2 regions of the Streptomyces hebeiensis genome follow, and region 1 is predicted to be linked to the other one. Evidence: riboswitches for the same ligand, from Rfam matches in the RefSeq annotation. Region 1 holds a riboswitch; the other holds the start of a gene.
The links. A riboswitch is a leader RNA that binds a small molecule or an ion and turns the genes downstream of it on or off. The one in region 1 is predicted to bind glycine.
Positions count from the first base shown of each region.

Region 2: it holds a riboswitch for glycine, as region 1 does, so the genes downstream of both, gcvP (aminomethyl-transferring glycine dehydrogenase) here and gcvT (glycine cleavage system aminomethyltransferase GcvT) in region 1, are expected to answer to the same signal.

Region 1 is NZ_CM129812.1:5,709,036-5,716,522, forward strand. It holds gene ACU6P3_RS24540 (L-serine ammonia-lyase) at 125-1,507, opposite strand; gene glyA (serine hydroxymethyltransferase) at 1,684-2,952, opposite strand; gene gcvH (glycine cleavage system protein GcvH) at 3,086-3,463, opposite strand; gene gcvT (glycine cleavage system aminomethyltransferase GcvT) at 3,655-4,803, opposite strand; glycine riboswitch at 5,019-5,116, opposite strand; gene ACU6P3_RS24560 (AAA family ATPase) at 5,680-6,399, shown strand; gene ACU6P3_RS24565 (enhanced serine sensitivity protein SseB) at 6,529-7,260, shown strand.
Region 2 is NZ_CM129812.1:1,017,547-1,025,033, reverse strand. It holds gene ACU6P3_RS04380 (bifunctional nuclease family protein) at 1-219, shown strand, start outside; gene ACU6P3_RS04375 (MerR family transcriptional regulator) at 402-971, shown strand; gene ACU6P3_RS04370 (DNA polymerase IV) at 1,091-2,815, shown strand; gene ACU6P3_RS04365 (PRC-barrel domain-containing protein) at 2,710-3,108, opposite strand; glycine riboswitch at 3,267-3,364, shown strand; gene gcvP (aminomethyl-transferring glycine dehydrogenase) at 3,543-6,428, shown strand; gene ACU6P3_RS04355 (DUF5999 family protein) at 6,643-6,849, opposite strand; gene ACU6P3_RS04350 (hypothetical protein) at 7,387-7,487, opposite strand, start outside.

The DNA.
Region 1 (7,487 bases):
CTGAGATGAGCGGCCTGCTCGTCGCCACCAGTTACTCGGCGGCCGGCTCGCTGCCTGGCGGGGCCGTCAGATGGGTCAGTCGATTGGGGCATGCGTAGCTATTCGGCTGCTGCGGCGCGGGGGCTCAGCATTCGATGATGTTGACCGCCAGGCCGCCGCGGGCCGTTTCCTTGTACTTGACGGACATGTCCGCGCCCGTGTCCTTCATCGTCTTGATGACCTTGTCGAGGGACACCTTGTGGCTGCCGTCGCCGCGCAGGGCCATCTTCGCCGCCGTCACGGCCTTCACCGCGGCCATGCCGTTGCGTTCGATGCAGGGGATCTGGACCAGGCCGCCGACCGGGTCGCAGGTGAGGCCGAGGTTGTGTTCCATGCCGATCTCGGCGGCGTTCTCGACCTGTTCCGGGGTGCCGCCGAGGACCTCGGCCAGGGCGCCGGCGGCCATGGAGCAGGCCGAGCCGACCTCGCCCTGGCAGCCGACCTCCGCGCCCGAGATGGAGGCGTTCTCCTTGAAGAGCATGCCGATGGCGCCGGCCGCGAGGAGGAAGCGGATCACGCCCTCTTCCTTCTCCTCCTCCGTGGCACCGCCCGCCGCGAAGTTCATGTAGTAGTGCAGGACCGCCGGGATGATGCCCGCCGCGCCGTTGGTGGGGGCGGTCACGACGCGGCCGCCCGCCGCGTTCTCCTCGTTGACGGCCATCGCGTAGAGCGTGATCCACTCCATCGCGTGGGTGCTCGGGGCGCCCTCCGCGCGGAGCTGGCGGGCCGAGTGGGCGGCGCGGCGGCGGACCTTCAGACCGCCGGGGAGGATGCCCTCGCGGGACATGCCGCGCGAGACACAGGCGCGCATCACCTGCCAGATCTCCAGCAGCCCGGCCCGGATCTCGTCCTCCGTGCGCCACGCCTTCTCGTTCTCCAGCATCAGCGCGGGGATCGACAGGCCCGTCTCCCGCGCCAGCCGCAGCAGCTCGTCGCCGGTGCGGAACGGGTACTTGAGGACGGTGTCGTCCAGCTTGATCCGGTCCTCGCCCACGGCATCCTCGTCCACGACGAAGCCGCCGCCCACCGAGTAGTACGTCTTCTCCAGCAGCGTGCCGCCCTCGGCGTCGTGGGCGCGGACCGTCATGCCGTTCGCGTGGTACGGCAGGGCCTTGCGCCGGTGCAGGACCACGTCCTCGTCGGCGTCGAAGGCGATCTCGTGCACGCCGAGCAGGTTCAGCCGGCCGCCGGCGCGGATGGCCTCGATCCGCTCGTCGGCGCCCTCCACGTCCACCGTCCTCGGCGACTCGCCCTCCAGGCCGAGCAGGACCGCCTTCGGGGTGCCGTGGCCGTGGCCGGTCGCGCCGAGCGAGCCGTACAGCTCGGCCCGTACGGACGCGGTGTGCGCGATCAGGCCCTCGTTCTTGAGCCTGGCGGCGAACAGCCGAGCCGCGCGCATCGGGCCGACCGTGTGCGAGCTGGACGGGCCGATGCCGACCGAGAACAGGTCGAAGACCGAGATGGCCACGGGATGACTCCTTGCTGGTGGGTGGAACGCCGCCGGCCGCGGGGGTGGAGCGGCCCGGCGGGTGCCGGTCGGTGCGTGGTGCCGCGCGGACCGGGTGTGCCGCGCGGACCGGGTGTGGTGCCGCGCGGACCGGGGTACGGTCCGCGCGGCGCGCGGCTGCCGCTACCGCCCGCCGGTCACAGGTTCGGGTACAGCGGGTGCTTCTCGGCGAGCGCGGTGACCCGGGCCGCCAGCGCCTCGCGGTCGAACGACGGCTTCAGCGCCGCCGCGATGATCTCCGCGACCTCGGTGAAGTCCCCGGCCGTGAAACCGCGGGTGGCCAGCGCCGGCGTGCCGATGCGCAGACCGGAGGTGACCATCGGGGGGCGCGGGTCGTTCGGGACGGCGTTGCGGTTGACCGTGATCCCGACCTCGTGCAGCCGGTCCTCGGCCTGCTGCCCGTCCAGCTCCGAGTTCCGCAGGTCCACGAGGACCAGGTGGACGTCCGTACCACCGGACAGGACGGACACGCCCGCCTCGGTGACGTCCGGCCGGCCCAGGCGCTCGGCGAGGATCCGGGCGCCCTCCAGCGTGCGCTGCTGGCGCTCCTTGAACTCCTCCGAGGCCGCCACCTTGAACGAGACCGCCTTGCCCGCGATGACATGCTCCAGCGGGCCACCCTGCTGACCGGGGAAGACGGCAGAGTTGATCTTCTTCGCCAGCTCCTTCGTGGAGAGGATCACACCGCCGCGCGGGCCGCCGAGCGTCTTGTGCGTCGTGGTGGTGACGACATGGGCGTGCGGCACCGGGTTGGGGTGCAGACCGGCCGCGACCAGCCCGGCGAAGTGCGCCATGTCGACCATCAGGTACGCGCCGACCTCGTCCGCGATCCGGCGGAAGGCCGCGAAGTCCAGCTGGCGCGGGTACGCGGACCAGCCGGCGACGATCAGCTTCGGCCGGGACTCCTTGGCGAGGCGCTCGACCTCGGCCATGTCGACCTGGCCGGTCTCGTCGTCCACGTGGTAGGCGACCACGTTGTAGAGCTTGCCGGAGAAGTTGATCTTCATGCCATGGGTCAGATGGCCGCCGTGCGCCAGGTTCAGGCCCATGATCGTGTCACCGGGGGACAGCAGCGCGAACATCGCGGCGGCGTTCGCCTGGGCGCCCGAGTGCGGCTGTACGTTCGCGGCCTCGGCGCCGAAGAGCGCCTTGACGCGGTCGATCGCGATCTTCTCGACGACGTCGACGTGCTCACAGCCACCGTAGTAGCGGCGGCCCGGGTAGCCCTCGGCGTACTTGTTGGTCAGCACGGAGCCCTGCGCCTCCATGACCGCGACCGGAGCGAAGTTCTCCGAGGCGATCATTTCGAGGGTGGACTGCTGACGGTGGAGCTCGGCGTCGACGGCGGCGGCGACGTCGGGGTCGACCTCGTGGAGCGAGGCGGTGAGAAGCGGCTTCGAAGACATCTCAGTCCCTGGGTGTCTGAATGCTGATGCTGATGGGTACCGGGGGCGGTCGCTGCCGCGCCGGGGGCGGTGGGCTGCCGCGGTGGGCTGCCGCGGTCGGCTCTCGTGGCCGGCCGCCGCAGCCCCCTCGCGGTCAGCCGTTGGAGAAGGCCGTGTACTCGTCGGCGGAGAGCAGGTCCTTCGGCTCGTCCGCGACGCGCACCTTGAACAGCCAGCCGCCCTCGAAGGGAGCGGTGTTCACCAGCGACGGATCGTCCACGACGTCCTGGTTCGCCGCGGTGACCTCGCCGGTCACCGGGGAGTACAGGTCGCTGACGGACTTGGTCGACTCCAGCTCGCCGCAGGTCTCACCCGCGGTCACCGTGTCGCCGACCTCCGGGAGCTGGGCGAACACGACATCGCCGAGGGCGTTCGCCGCGAACTCCGTGATACCGACCGTCGCCACGCCGTCCTCGGCGGTCGACAGCCACTCGTGCTCCTTGCTGTAACGCAGCTGCTGGGGGTTGCTCATGACCTGAATTCTCCTGTACGCGGGGGTGTGGTGCGGAATTACGGAACGGCTGTCTCACGAACCGAGACGACGACCGACCTCTCGGCCGGCATCGGCGGCCACGAGGGACACGGCGCCGGCCGCGGGCGTCGTGCGCGTGCACGGCCGCGGTGTCAGCGGTGTCATCGGCCGCGGTGTCATCGGTCGCAGTGTCATGTGCGGCGCTTGTAGAACGGCAGTGCCACGACCTCGTACGGCTCGTGCGAGCCGCGGATGTCGACCGTGACGCCCGCCGTGCCGGGGGCGGCGTGCGCGGCGTCCACGTACGCCATGGCGATCGGCCGGCCCAGCGTGGGGGAGGGGGCGCCGGAGGTGACCACGCCGACGGTCGCGCTGCCGGACATCACGTGGTACCCGGAGCGCGGCACCCGGCGCCCCTCGGCGACCAGGCCGACCAGCTTGCGCGGCGGGGAGACCGCCGCGAGCTCGGCCGCGGTCGCGAGGGCCATCCGGCCGACGAACTCGCCACCGTTCGTCGTCTTCTCGAACTTGACCACCCGGCCGAGGCCCGCGTCGAAGGGGGTGAGGTGGGTGCCCAGCTCGTTCCCGTACAGCGGCATGCCGGCCTCCAGCCGCAGCGTGTCCCGGCAGGAGAGGCCGCAGGGGACCAGGCCCACGCCCTCGCCGGCCTCGGTCAGCGCCCGCCACAGCCGCTCGGCGTGCTCGGGCGCGACGAACAGCTCGAAGCCGTCCTCGCCCGTGTAGCCGGTGCGCGCGATCAGCGCGGGGACGTCCGCGACGGTGCCGGGCAGGCCCGCGTAGTACTTCAGACCGTCCAGGTCGGCGTCGGTGAGCGAGGCCAGGATGCCGGGGGACTCGGGGCCCTGGACGGCCAGCAGCGCGTACGCGTCACGGTCGTCGCGGACCTCGGCGTCGAAGCCGGCCGCGCGCTCGGTCAGCGCGTCGAGCACGGTCTGCGCGTTGGAGGCGTTGGCGACGACCAGGTACCTCTCGTCGCCGAGGCGGTAGACGATCAGGTCGTCCAGGATGCCGCCGTCCTCCTGGCAGATCATGGTGTAGCGGGCCCGGCCGACGGCGAGGGCGCCGATGTTGCCGACCAGCGCGTAGTCGAGGAGCGTGGCGGCGGCGGGGCCGGTGACGGTGATCTCGCCCATGTGGGAGAGGTCGAACAGGCCGGCCCTCGTACGGACCGCCTGGTGCTCGTCCCGCTCGCTGCCGTACCGCAGGGGCATGTCCCAGCCCGCGAAGTCGGTCATGGTCGCGCCCAGCGCGCGGTGCACGGCGTCGAGCGCCGTCCTGCGGGGGGTACGGGGGGTCGGGCTCGGGGGGACAGTGCTCATCGGTGGGGCTCCCAGGGCGTGAGGCGAGAGTCGGGATGACGGGCGACGGGGCGACAGGCTGCGATCGGCCCTCCCCATCTGTCATCGGAACCTGAGAGGTTCGTCACGACCACGGGGACACACGTGGTGTACGCCGGACACGTACACCGTCGCGGGGCGGCGTGACTTGCACCTTGGGTGGGGCCACGAGAGCGCGGCCCGCTTTTCAGATCTGCCTCATCCACGCGGTACGGGGCCTGAGAGATTCAAGGGAGGTACTTGCTCCTTCGGCGCCCGGCGCACACGGCGACCGGGACTCTCCCGCGTGGATTCAAACGGCCGGTATGCAGTTGGCGGGCACATCATCGCATGTGCGGGGACGGAGTGGTGAGGCCGGTGGGAAACGGGCGGAATCCGCCGGTCGGTGAGGGCGGCGCGAGGCGGCGGGCCGCCGGGAACCCGGCGGGAACCACGGACGGCGGGCCGGCGTGTGGAACGGTGCGAGGTGTTCGTGGCGTAGGGGCGCCACGGCCGGAAAGGGTTGTGGCGCATTGCCATTTCTTTACACTTCGGGGGAAGGGTTCTGGGGACCAGGTCGACTGAGCTGACAGGGGGACGGCGATGATGTCGCAGGGGTCCGGCGCGTATGTGACGGAGGCGGGGGCCGGGGAGGGGGCCGAGGCGGAGACGGACGCGGGGGACACAGCGGGCGGGGCGCCGGCGGGTGGCGTCGGTGTGCCGGTGGCCTCCGGGGGATCGGCCGCGCAGGGCGCGAAGGCCGTGCTGTCCGCGCCGCTGCCCGCGCCGTCCGCTGCCGCCTCGTCCGGCGCGGTCCCGTCCGCTGCCCCGGTGTCGTCCGCTGCCGCCTCGTCCGGCGCGGTCCCGTCCGCTGCCCCGGTGTCGTCCGCTGCCGCCTCGTCCGCCGCGGTGCCGTCCGCTGTCGCCTCACCCGCTGCCGTGCCGGGCGGCGCCGGGCGGCCCGAGGGCGTGCCGGCCGTGGTCCGGGACCTGCGCGGAAGCGGGAGCGGACGCGGCGGACGGAACGGACGGGGCGGACGGAGCGGACCGCCCAAGGGACTGGCGTTCGCGCAGGGGGACCTGGTCGTGGTCTCCGGTCTGCCGGGCAGCGGGAAATCGACGCTGATCCGGCGGGCGGCCGAGGGACGTGCCATCGATTCCCAGGACACCAGGGACCGCTGGGAGCGGCGCCTGCCGGCCGTGCTGCCGTACGCGGTCTACCGCCCCCTGGTCCGGATCGCCCACTACGCGAGGCTGTGGCGCGCGCTGCGCTCGGGCGGGAGCGTCGTCGTGCACGACTGCGGCACGCAGTCGTGGGTACGGCGCTGGCTCGCCCGCGAGGCCCGTGCGCGCGGGTCCCGCCTGCACCTCGTCCTGCTGGACGTCCCCGCGGAGGTGGCCCGAGCGGGGCAGCGGGAGCGCGGCAGAGGTGTCTCCGGTTACGCCTTCGCCCGCCATCGCGGAGCGGTCGGCCGTCTCCTGGCGGACGCGGAGGAGGGCCGCCTGCCGCCCGGCTGCGCCTCGGCCGTGCTCCTGGACCGGGCCTCGGCGACGGCCTTGGCGCGCATCATGTTCCCGGCCCCGGGCACGCGGCGGTGAACGAGGCGGACAGTGGGGCGGTCAGCGGGGCGGTGTGGTGCGGACGCCCGGGCGCCCGCCGGGTGGCTGCACCGCTCGCACGCGCGGCGTTAGGGTGCTCCGGCAGGTTTCGGCGCGGAGGGGTAAACAGTGAACACAGCGTGGCCGGGCAACGAGTTGGAAGAGGTACTGGTCGCCTCGCTCGGCAGTGACGCGGCGGGCGGACGGCTCGTCGAAGTGCTCGGACGGAGTCGGATCTGGGTGCCGCTGCCCAACGGCGGTGGTCCCGACAGCCGCAGTCTCGACCTGCCGACGGTCGACATCGACGGCGCCGCGTACGTGCCGGTGTTCAGCTCGGAGGAGCAGTTCCGCCAGTGCGTGGGCCCCCACATGTCCTTCACCGTGGCCCCGGCCCGGGACTTCGCCCGCGGCCTGCCCCCGCAGCTCGGAATCGCGGTCAATCCCGGCGGCGCCGTCGGCGTGCCGCTGCCTCCCGGGGCCGTCGCCGAGCTGTGCCGGGTCGGGCGGACGCCGCTCGACGGTCCGGCCAGCGGCGGCCGGGTGCGGCTCTTCGAGCCGGACTGGCAGGAGGACCCGGTCGACTTCCTCTCCGCCGCCGCGGCCGAGTTCGAGGCGACCGGGATGGTGGTCAGCGCCCGCCGCGCCCTCGCCAGCGTCGAGGGGGAGACGCCGGTCCTGGTCGTCGGCGTCCAGCTCTCGTCCTGGGAGGCGGGCGACCGCAACGCCCCGATGGACGCGCTCGGCCGCGCGCTCGGCCGCGCGCAGGTCGCCTGGCCGGTCAACCTGGTCCTGCTGGACCTGGCCCAGGACCCGGTCGCCGACTGGCTGCTGGCGAAGGTGCGGCCCTTCTACCAGCGTTAGCCTCGGACAAGGCGGTCGTACGGTGAGGGGGCGTACGGCGAGGGTACCTACGGCGCTGAGGTGGCCGTCTCGGGGAGGAACCGCGTAGATCCTGCGAAGGTATGGACCACTTCCGGCCTCCGTCACGGATACCGTCACGCGTCGCGGGTACGTCTGCGGCGGACCGTCCGTCCCGTTCCGCCTACGCGGCGGGCGCATCCGGCGTCAAGTCGGTGCCGTGAGGGCCG
Region 2 (7,487 bases), 4.7 Mb from region 1:
TACGCGGAGCTGGTCTTCGCGAGCGGGGTCGAGGTGAGCGCCAGGCCGTCGGACGCCATAGCGCTCGCGCTGCGCACGGGTACGCCGATCTTCGGCAGTGACGGGGTCCTGGACGATGCCGGTATCGCCATCCCGGACGAGCAGGAGGACGAGGTGGAGAAGTTCCGCGAGTTCCTCGACCAGATCTCGCCGGAGGACTTCGGGACCAACAGCCAGTGAGACGCCGGTGAGCGCCCCGTCGGCCCGCCGCCGGCGAACATTCGGTCAGCCTTTCCCCGGAAGGGGGCACGGGAAACCACACTCAGGGTGATTATCACCCGGCGTGGCGAGTGCGGCGATCGTTGACGCACCCCGGGTGACTGCCTACCTTCGACAAGGCAGGTCAAGGACGGAGGGTCGGCGTGAGAAGCAGCGGCGACAGTACGGCGGCGAGCGGGCCGTTTCCGCTTCACGGCAGCGCGGCCGGCCCCGGCGCGGAGACGGTCGGATACCGAGGCCCGACCGCCTGCGCCGCGGCGGGCATCACCTACCGCCAACTGGACTACTGGGCGCGTACGGGACTGGTCGAACCGAGTGTCCGGCCGGCCTACGGTTCGGGCACGCAGCGCCTGTACAGCTTCCGGGACGTCGTCGTCCTCAAGATCGTGAAGCGGTTCCTGGACACCGGGGTCGCCCTGCAGAACATCAGGGCCGCGGTCCAGCACTTGCGCGCGCGGGGGTTCCAGGATCTGGAGCGGATGACGTTGATGAGCGACGGCGCGACCGTCCACGAGTGCACCTCTCCCGACGAGGTGGTCAGCCTGCTCCAAGGGGGCCAGGGGGTCTTCGGGATCGCCGTGGGGGTCGTGTGGCGGGACGTGGAGGCCGCGCTCTCGCAGTTGCACGGGGAGCGGGTCGACACCGGCGAGACGCTGATCGGGAACAACCCGGCGGACGAACTGGCCAGGCGCCGCCGAGACCGAGCGGTCTGACCGCGCGCCTCTTTTCGGGGCTCGGTTCGTGGCGGACGTGGGGCCACCCCGGACGTACCGGGCACCCCGGCCCGGACGGCGGAAGCCGAATGTCAGTGGCGTGAGGGACGATCGGCAGTGTGAGAACCGCACCGACGATCCTGCATCTGGACATGGACGCCTTCTACGCCGCGGCGGAGCAGGCGGCCAAGCCCAGTCTGCGCGGAAAACCGGTGATCGTCGGCGGGCTCGGTCCGCGCGGGGTGGTCTCGACGGCGTCGTACGAGGCGCGGCGGTTCGGGGTGCACTCGGCCATGCCCATGGCCCAGGCGCGGCGGCTGGCGCCGAACGCGGCTTTCCTCACCCCCCGCTTCCGGCTCTATCGCGAGGTCAGCGACCAGGTGATGGAGCTGCTGAGCAGGCTTTCCCCGCTGGTGGAGCCGTTGAGCCTGGACGAGGCGTTCGTGGACCTGGAGGCGGGCGGCGCGGCGGACGACACCGCCTCGGCGCGCGCGACGGGTGAGCGGCTGCGCGCGGACATCAGGGCGGCCACCGGGCTGGCCGGGTCGGTGGGGCTGGCGGGGTCCAAGATGCTCGCCAAGATCGGCTCCGAGCAGGCCAAGCCCGACGGTCTGGTCATCATCCCGCCCGGCTCCGAGCGGGAGATGCTGGGACCCATGCCGGTCCGGACCCTGCCCGGGGTGGGACCGGCGACGGGTGAGCACCTGCGCAGGGCAGGGATGACGACGGTCGCGGATCTGGCCGAGGCGGGTGAGGACGAGCTCGTACGGCTGCTGGGCAAGGCGCACGGAGCGTCGCTGTACCGGATGGCGCGGGGCCATGACGACCGGCCGGTGGTCTCCGAGCGTGACGCCAAGTCCGTGTCGGTGGAGGACACCTTCGACGTCGACCTGCACGACCGGGTCCGGGTGCGCGCCGAGGTGGAGCGGCTCGCGGAGCGGTGCGTGGGGCGCCTGCGGGACGCGGGGCGGTCCGGGCGGACGGTGGTCCTCAAGGTCCGGCGGTACGACTTCTCGACGCTGACGCGGTCGGACACGCTGCGCGGGCCCACGGACGACCCGGTCGTGGTGCGTGAGGCGGCGGCGCGGCTGCTGGAGGGGGTGGACACCACCGGCGGCGTGCGGCTGCTGGGGGTGGGCGTGACGGGGCTGGCCGACTACACGCAGGAGGACCTCTTCGCCCAGGCGGCGGCCGACGCTCCCGTCGGCGGAGTCGGCGAGGGGAGCGTCGTTGGGGGCGGCGCCCCGGTGCCGCCGGCGGACCTGGCGGCGGGAGGCGGGGACACCGGAGGCGGGGAAGCGGGGGGCACGGCGGATGACCGACCGGCGGTCGTGGCGGGACCGGCGTCGGCCGACGCCGTGGACGGGCCCGGGCAGCGGCGCTTCCCCGCCGGTCACGACGTGCGCCACGCGGCGTTCGGGGCGGGCTGGGTGCAGGGCAGCGGGCTGGGGAGGGTGACCGTACGGTTCGAGGAACCGGGCTCCGCGCCCGGGCGGGTGCGCACCTTCTGGGTCGACGACCCCGATCTCGAACTCTCCGATCCGCTGCCCCTCATACCGGGGGCGGTGGCGGGCGCGGTTGTGGGGCCGGCCGACGCGGACGCGGCCGTGACGGGCGAGGGGAACGACCGAGAAGGGACCGGGGACGGGGCGGAAGGGGGGCCTGGACCGGAGGGAAGGGCCGGGGGCGGTACACGGGACGACGCGACGGTGGGCGGTGCGGCGGGGCCTGCCGAGGGTCAGTCGTCCTGGTCGGCGATGCGCCCGAAGCCGCGCTCCGCGTCACGGTCCGACAGGGAGGCGGGCGGGTCGGCCGGCTCCGGAGCGGGGAGGGGGAGTCCGTAGTGGCGGTAGAGCTCCAGCTCCTGCTCGGGTGAGAGGTGACGCCCTACGCCGAAGTCGGGCGCGTCCCTGATCAGGGCGCGGCCGAAGGGGACGCGCAGCCCGCCGTCCAGCAGTGTGCTGGGCGCGAGGGGGACGAAGGCGTCGCGGCTGAAGATTCCCGTGCGGACGGCCGCCCATTCGGGGACACCGGTCGCGTCGTCCAGATACACCTCGTCCACCGTGCCGATCTTGCGGCCGTCCCGGTCGAATGCCTTGCGCCCTATCAGGCTGCGCGGATCGATGTCGGTTTCCACCGTCGTTCCCTTCGGTCGCACCGGTCGCACCGGTCGCACCGGTCGCACCGGTCGCGTTGGTCGCACTGGTCGCTACGGAATACCAAAGTGCAGATTTCGGACGTCGGCCACTCGAAAGCCGCCTGTAACACCGCGCTGGTAGGCTGGCAGTCGGCTGCTGACCCCATGCGGGAGAGTCCTCCGGAGAGATGGCCGGGGGCGCCGAAGGAGCAAATCCTCCCCGGAATCTCTCAGGCACCCGTACCGCATGGACGAGGTCACTCTGGAAAGCAGGGCGGGCGTCGGACGGCTCCCGCTCTCACCGACGGTGAAAGCCGGACCGTGTGCGGCGGGCCGGTGAAGCTCTCAGGTCGAGATGACAGAGGGGGAGGCCGTCCGGGTGCCCGTTCGCGCGGGTGCCTCTCGCAGGTCGTGACAGACCAGGAGGCCTCTCCATGACCGACCGTCGCATTCCGCTCGCCGAGCTGGAGCGGGGCACACCCTTCGAGCAGCGCCACATCGGGCCCGACGCGGAGGCGCGGGCGAAGATGCTGGCGCAGGTCGGCTACGGCTCGCTCGACGAGCTGACCGACGCCGCCGTGCCCGACGCCATCAAGAGCGTGGAGGCGCTGCGGCTGCCCGGTTCCCGTACCGAGCCGGAGGTGCTGGCCGAGTTGCGGTCGCTGGCGGACCGCAACGAGGTGCGGACGTCGATGATCGGGCTCGGCTACTACGGCACCTTCACCCCGCCCGTGATCCTGCGCAACGTGCTGGAGAACCCGGCCTGGTACACCGCGTACACGCCGTACCAGCCGGAGATCTCCCAGGGCCGGCTGGAGGCGCTGCTCAACTTCCAGACCGTCGTCGCCGAGCTGACCGGGCTGCCGACCTCGAGCGCCTCACTGCTCGACGAGAGCACGGCGGCGGCCGAGGCGATGGCGCTGTCGCGCCGCGTCGGCAAGGTCAAGGACGGGGTGTTCCTGGTGGACGCCGACGCCCTGCCGCAGACAATCGCCGTCGTCGAGACCCGGGCCGAACCGACCGGCGTCGAGGTCGTGGTCGCCGATCTGAGCGAGGGCATCCCGGCCGAGGTGGCCGAGCGCGGCGTCTTCGGAGTCCTGCTCCAGTACCCGGGCGCCTCCGGGGCCGTCCGGGACCTCGGGCCCGTGATCGAACGGGCCCACGAACTCGGCGCGGTGGTCACCGTCGCCGCCGATCTGCTGGCGCTGACGCTCCTCACCCCGCCCGGGGAACTGGGCGCGGACATCGCGGTCGGCACCACCCAGCGCTTCGGCGTCCCGATGGGCTTCGGTGGACCGCACGCCGGCTACATGTCCGTACGGGAGAACTTCGCGCGCAACCTGCCGGGCCGGCTGGTCGGGGTGTCCGTGGACGCCGACGGGGACCGGGCGTACCGGCTGGCGCTCCAGACGCGGGAGCAGCACATCCGCCGGGAGAAGGCCACGAGCAACATCTGCACCGCGCAGGTCCTGCTGGCCGTCATGGCCGGGATGTACGCCGTGTACCACGGCCCGGACGGGCTGCGGGCGATCGCGCGCCGCACCCACCGGTACGCGGCGCTGCTCGCCGAGGGGTTGCGGGCGGGCGGGGTGGAGGTCGTGCACGGCGCGTTCTTCGACACGCTGACGGCCCGCGTCCCGGGCCGGGCCGCCGAGGTCGTCGCCGCGGCCCTGGCGAGCGGGATCAACCTGCGCCTCGTGGACGGGGACCACGTCTCGGTCGCCTGTGACGAGACGACGGGCCGCGCGCAGCTGGCCGCGGTGTGGGCCGCCTTCGGCGTGGCCGGCGACATCGAGGCGCTCGACGAGGCCACGGACGACGCCCTGCCGGCGGACCTGCTGCGCGCCGACTCGTATCTGACGCACCCGGTCTTCCACCGCCACCGCTCCGAGACGGCGATGCTGCGCTACCTGCGCCGGCTCGCCGACCGGGACTACGCGCTGGACCGGGGCATGATCCCGCTCGGCTCCTGCACGATGAAGCTGAACGCGACCACGGAGATGGAGCCGGTCACCTGGCCCGAGTTCGGGGCGCTGCACCCGTTCGCGCCGGCGGAGCAGGCGAGCGGCTATCTGACGCTGATCCGGGAGCTGGAGGAGCGGCTCGCCGAGGTCACCGGGTACGACGCGGTGTCCCTCCAGCCGAACGCCGGCTCGCAGGGGGAGCTGGCCGGTCTGCTGGCCGTACGGGCGTACCACCGCGCCAACGGCGACGCCGGCCGCACGGTCTGTCTCATCCCCTCCTCCGCGCACGGGACGAACGCCGCGAGCGCGGTGATGGCCGGGATGAAGGTCGTCGTCGTCAAGACCGGTGAGAACGGTGACGTGGACCTGGCGGACCTGCACGCCAAGATCGAACGGCACGGCGCCGAGCTGGCCGTCCTCATGGTCACCTATCCCTCCACACACGGCGTTTTCGAGGAGCACATCGGGGACATCTGCGCGGCCGTGCACGACGCGGGCGGGCAGGTCTACGTCGACGGCGCGAACCTCAACGCGCTGGTGGGGCTGGCGAAGCCGGGCCGGTTCGGCTCGGACGTGTCGCACCTGAATCTGCACAAGACGTTCTGCATCCCGCACGGCGGCGGTGGCCCGGGGGTCGGTCCCGTCGGTGTACGGGCGCATCTGGCGCCGTACCTGCCGAACCACCCGCTCCAGCCGGCGGCCGGGCCCGGGACGGGCGTCGGGCCCGTCTCGGCGGCGCCCTGGGGCTCGGCGGGCATCCTGCCCATCTCCTGGGCGTACGTGCGGCTGATGGGCGGCGAGGGGCTGAAGCGGGCGACCCAGGTCGCCGTGCTCGCCGCCAACTACATCGCCAAGCGACTGGAGCCGCACTACCCGGTGCTCTACACCGGTCCGGCCGGTCTGGTGGCGCACGAGTGCATCGTGGATCTTCGGCCGCTGTCCAAGGCCACGGGAGTGAGCGTCGACGACATCGCGAAGCGGCTGATCGACTACGGCTTCCACGCGCCGACGATGTCGTTCCCCGTGGCGGGCACGCTGATGATCGAGCCCACCGAGAGCGAGGACCTGGCGGAGATCGACCGGTTCTGCGAGGCGATGATCGCGATCCGCCGGGAGATCGACAAGGTCGCGTCGGGGGAGTGGCCGGCGGACGACAACCCGCTGCGCAACGCCCCGCACACGGCCGCCGCGCTGGGCGGCGAGTGGGACCGTCCGTACAGCCGTACCGAGGCGGCCTTCCCGGCCGGTGTCTCGGCCGCCGACAAGTACTGGCCGCCGGTCCGCCGGATCGACGGCGCGTTCGGCGACCGCAACCTGGTCTGCTCCTGCCCGCCGCTGGACGCGTACGACGACTGACCGTCCGGGGCGCCGGGCAGGCCGTCCGGCCGGGGCCGTGGTCCCGGCCGGACCGCGCCCGAGGGGCCGAACGGCCCGGTGCCCGCGCCCGATGTGACCGGTACGGTGGCGGCGCCGGGGCAGGACCGACAGGGCGGGGGCGCCGCGGGCGGCATGCCGCCCACCCGTCGTCCGCCGGGCGCTCGGGACGCTCCGGCCTCGCCGTGGCGGCCCGTCAGGCCGCTGTGATCGTCTGCCCGCCGCGCGACGACCGGTGCGGGGCGATGATCTTGCCGTCCGGCAGCAGCTCGCCGGTGTCCTCGAAGACGAGGACACCGTTGCACAGCAGACTCCAGCCCTGCTCCGGGTGGTGCGCCACCAATCGTGCGGCGTCGCGGTCGGCGGAATCGGCTGTCGGACAGGCTGGTTGGTGCTGGCACATGGATGGGTTCTTTCGCTGCGTCGTGGTGTGTGTCCCGCGGCTTGACGTCGTCATGGCCGCTCCCCCGTATCTGTCTGGTCCGGTCCTAGTGTTGCCCCACGGACGGCGATCCGCAGGGATTTCGCGGCAGCTCTCCTTTCTGCTCAAGGACGTATCACCCGCACGGACGGTTCAGCTCAACTCGCCGGTCTTTTCGGGTGGTTCGACGTGGCCGAAGAGAACTAGTGCCGCGACCGGCAGGGTTTGCCCGTCAAGGAGCGGCGTCCGGTGCGTGTGATCGCAAGGCGGCCGGAAGTCCATGTAGCGGAGCTACCTGGGCTTGTGGCCAACGCGGCGAGCGCGCGTGCCGGGCGTCGCGACGGGGCAAACGTTGCCGGGAGGGGCACTAGTGTCCCTCCGGCGGCCCGTTCGCGGGCGTCGGACGCGCCCGGCGCGCCGGGTCGGCACCGCGGAACGCGCCGGTGCCCCGTGACCGGTGAGGTCGCGGGGCACCGAAGAGGCGCACGGGACGAGCGGGGAGGGAGCCCGTCATTCCCGTCAGGCCGGAGCGCGCAGCAGCGGCGGTGCCGCCCCGAGCCGTAGCCCGATCACCGGCAGCAGATCGGCGACCCGGTGCGGGCGGTGGGCCGCGATGCCCG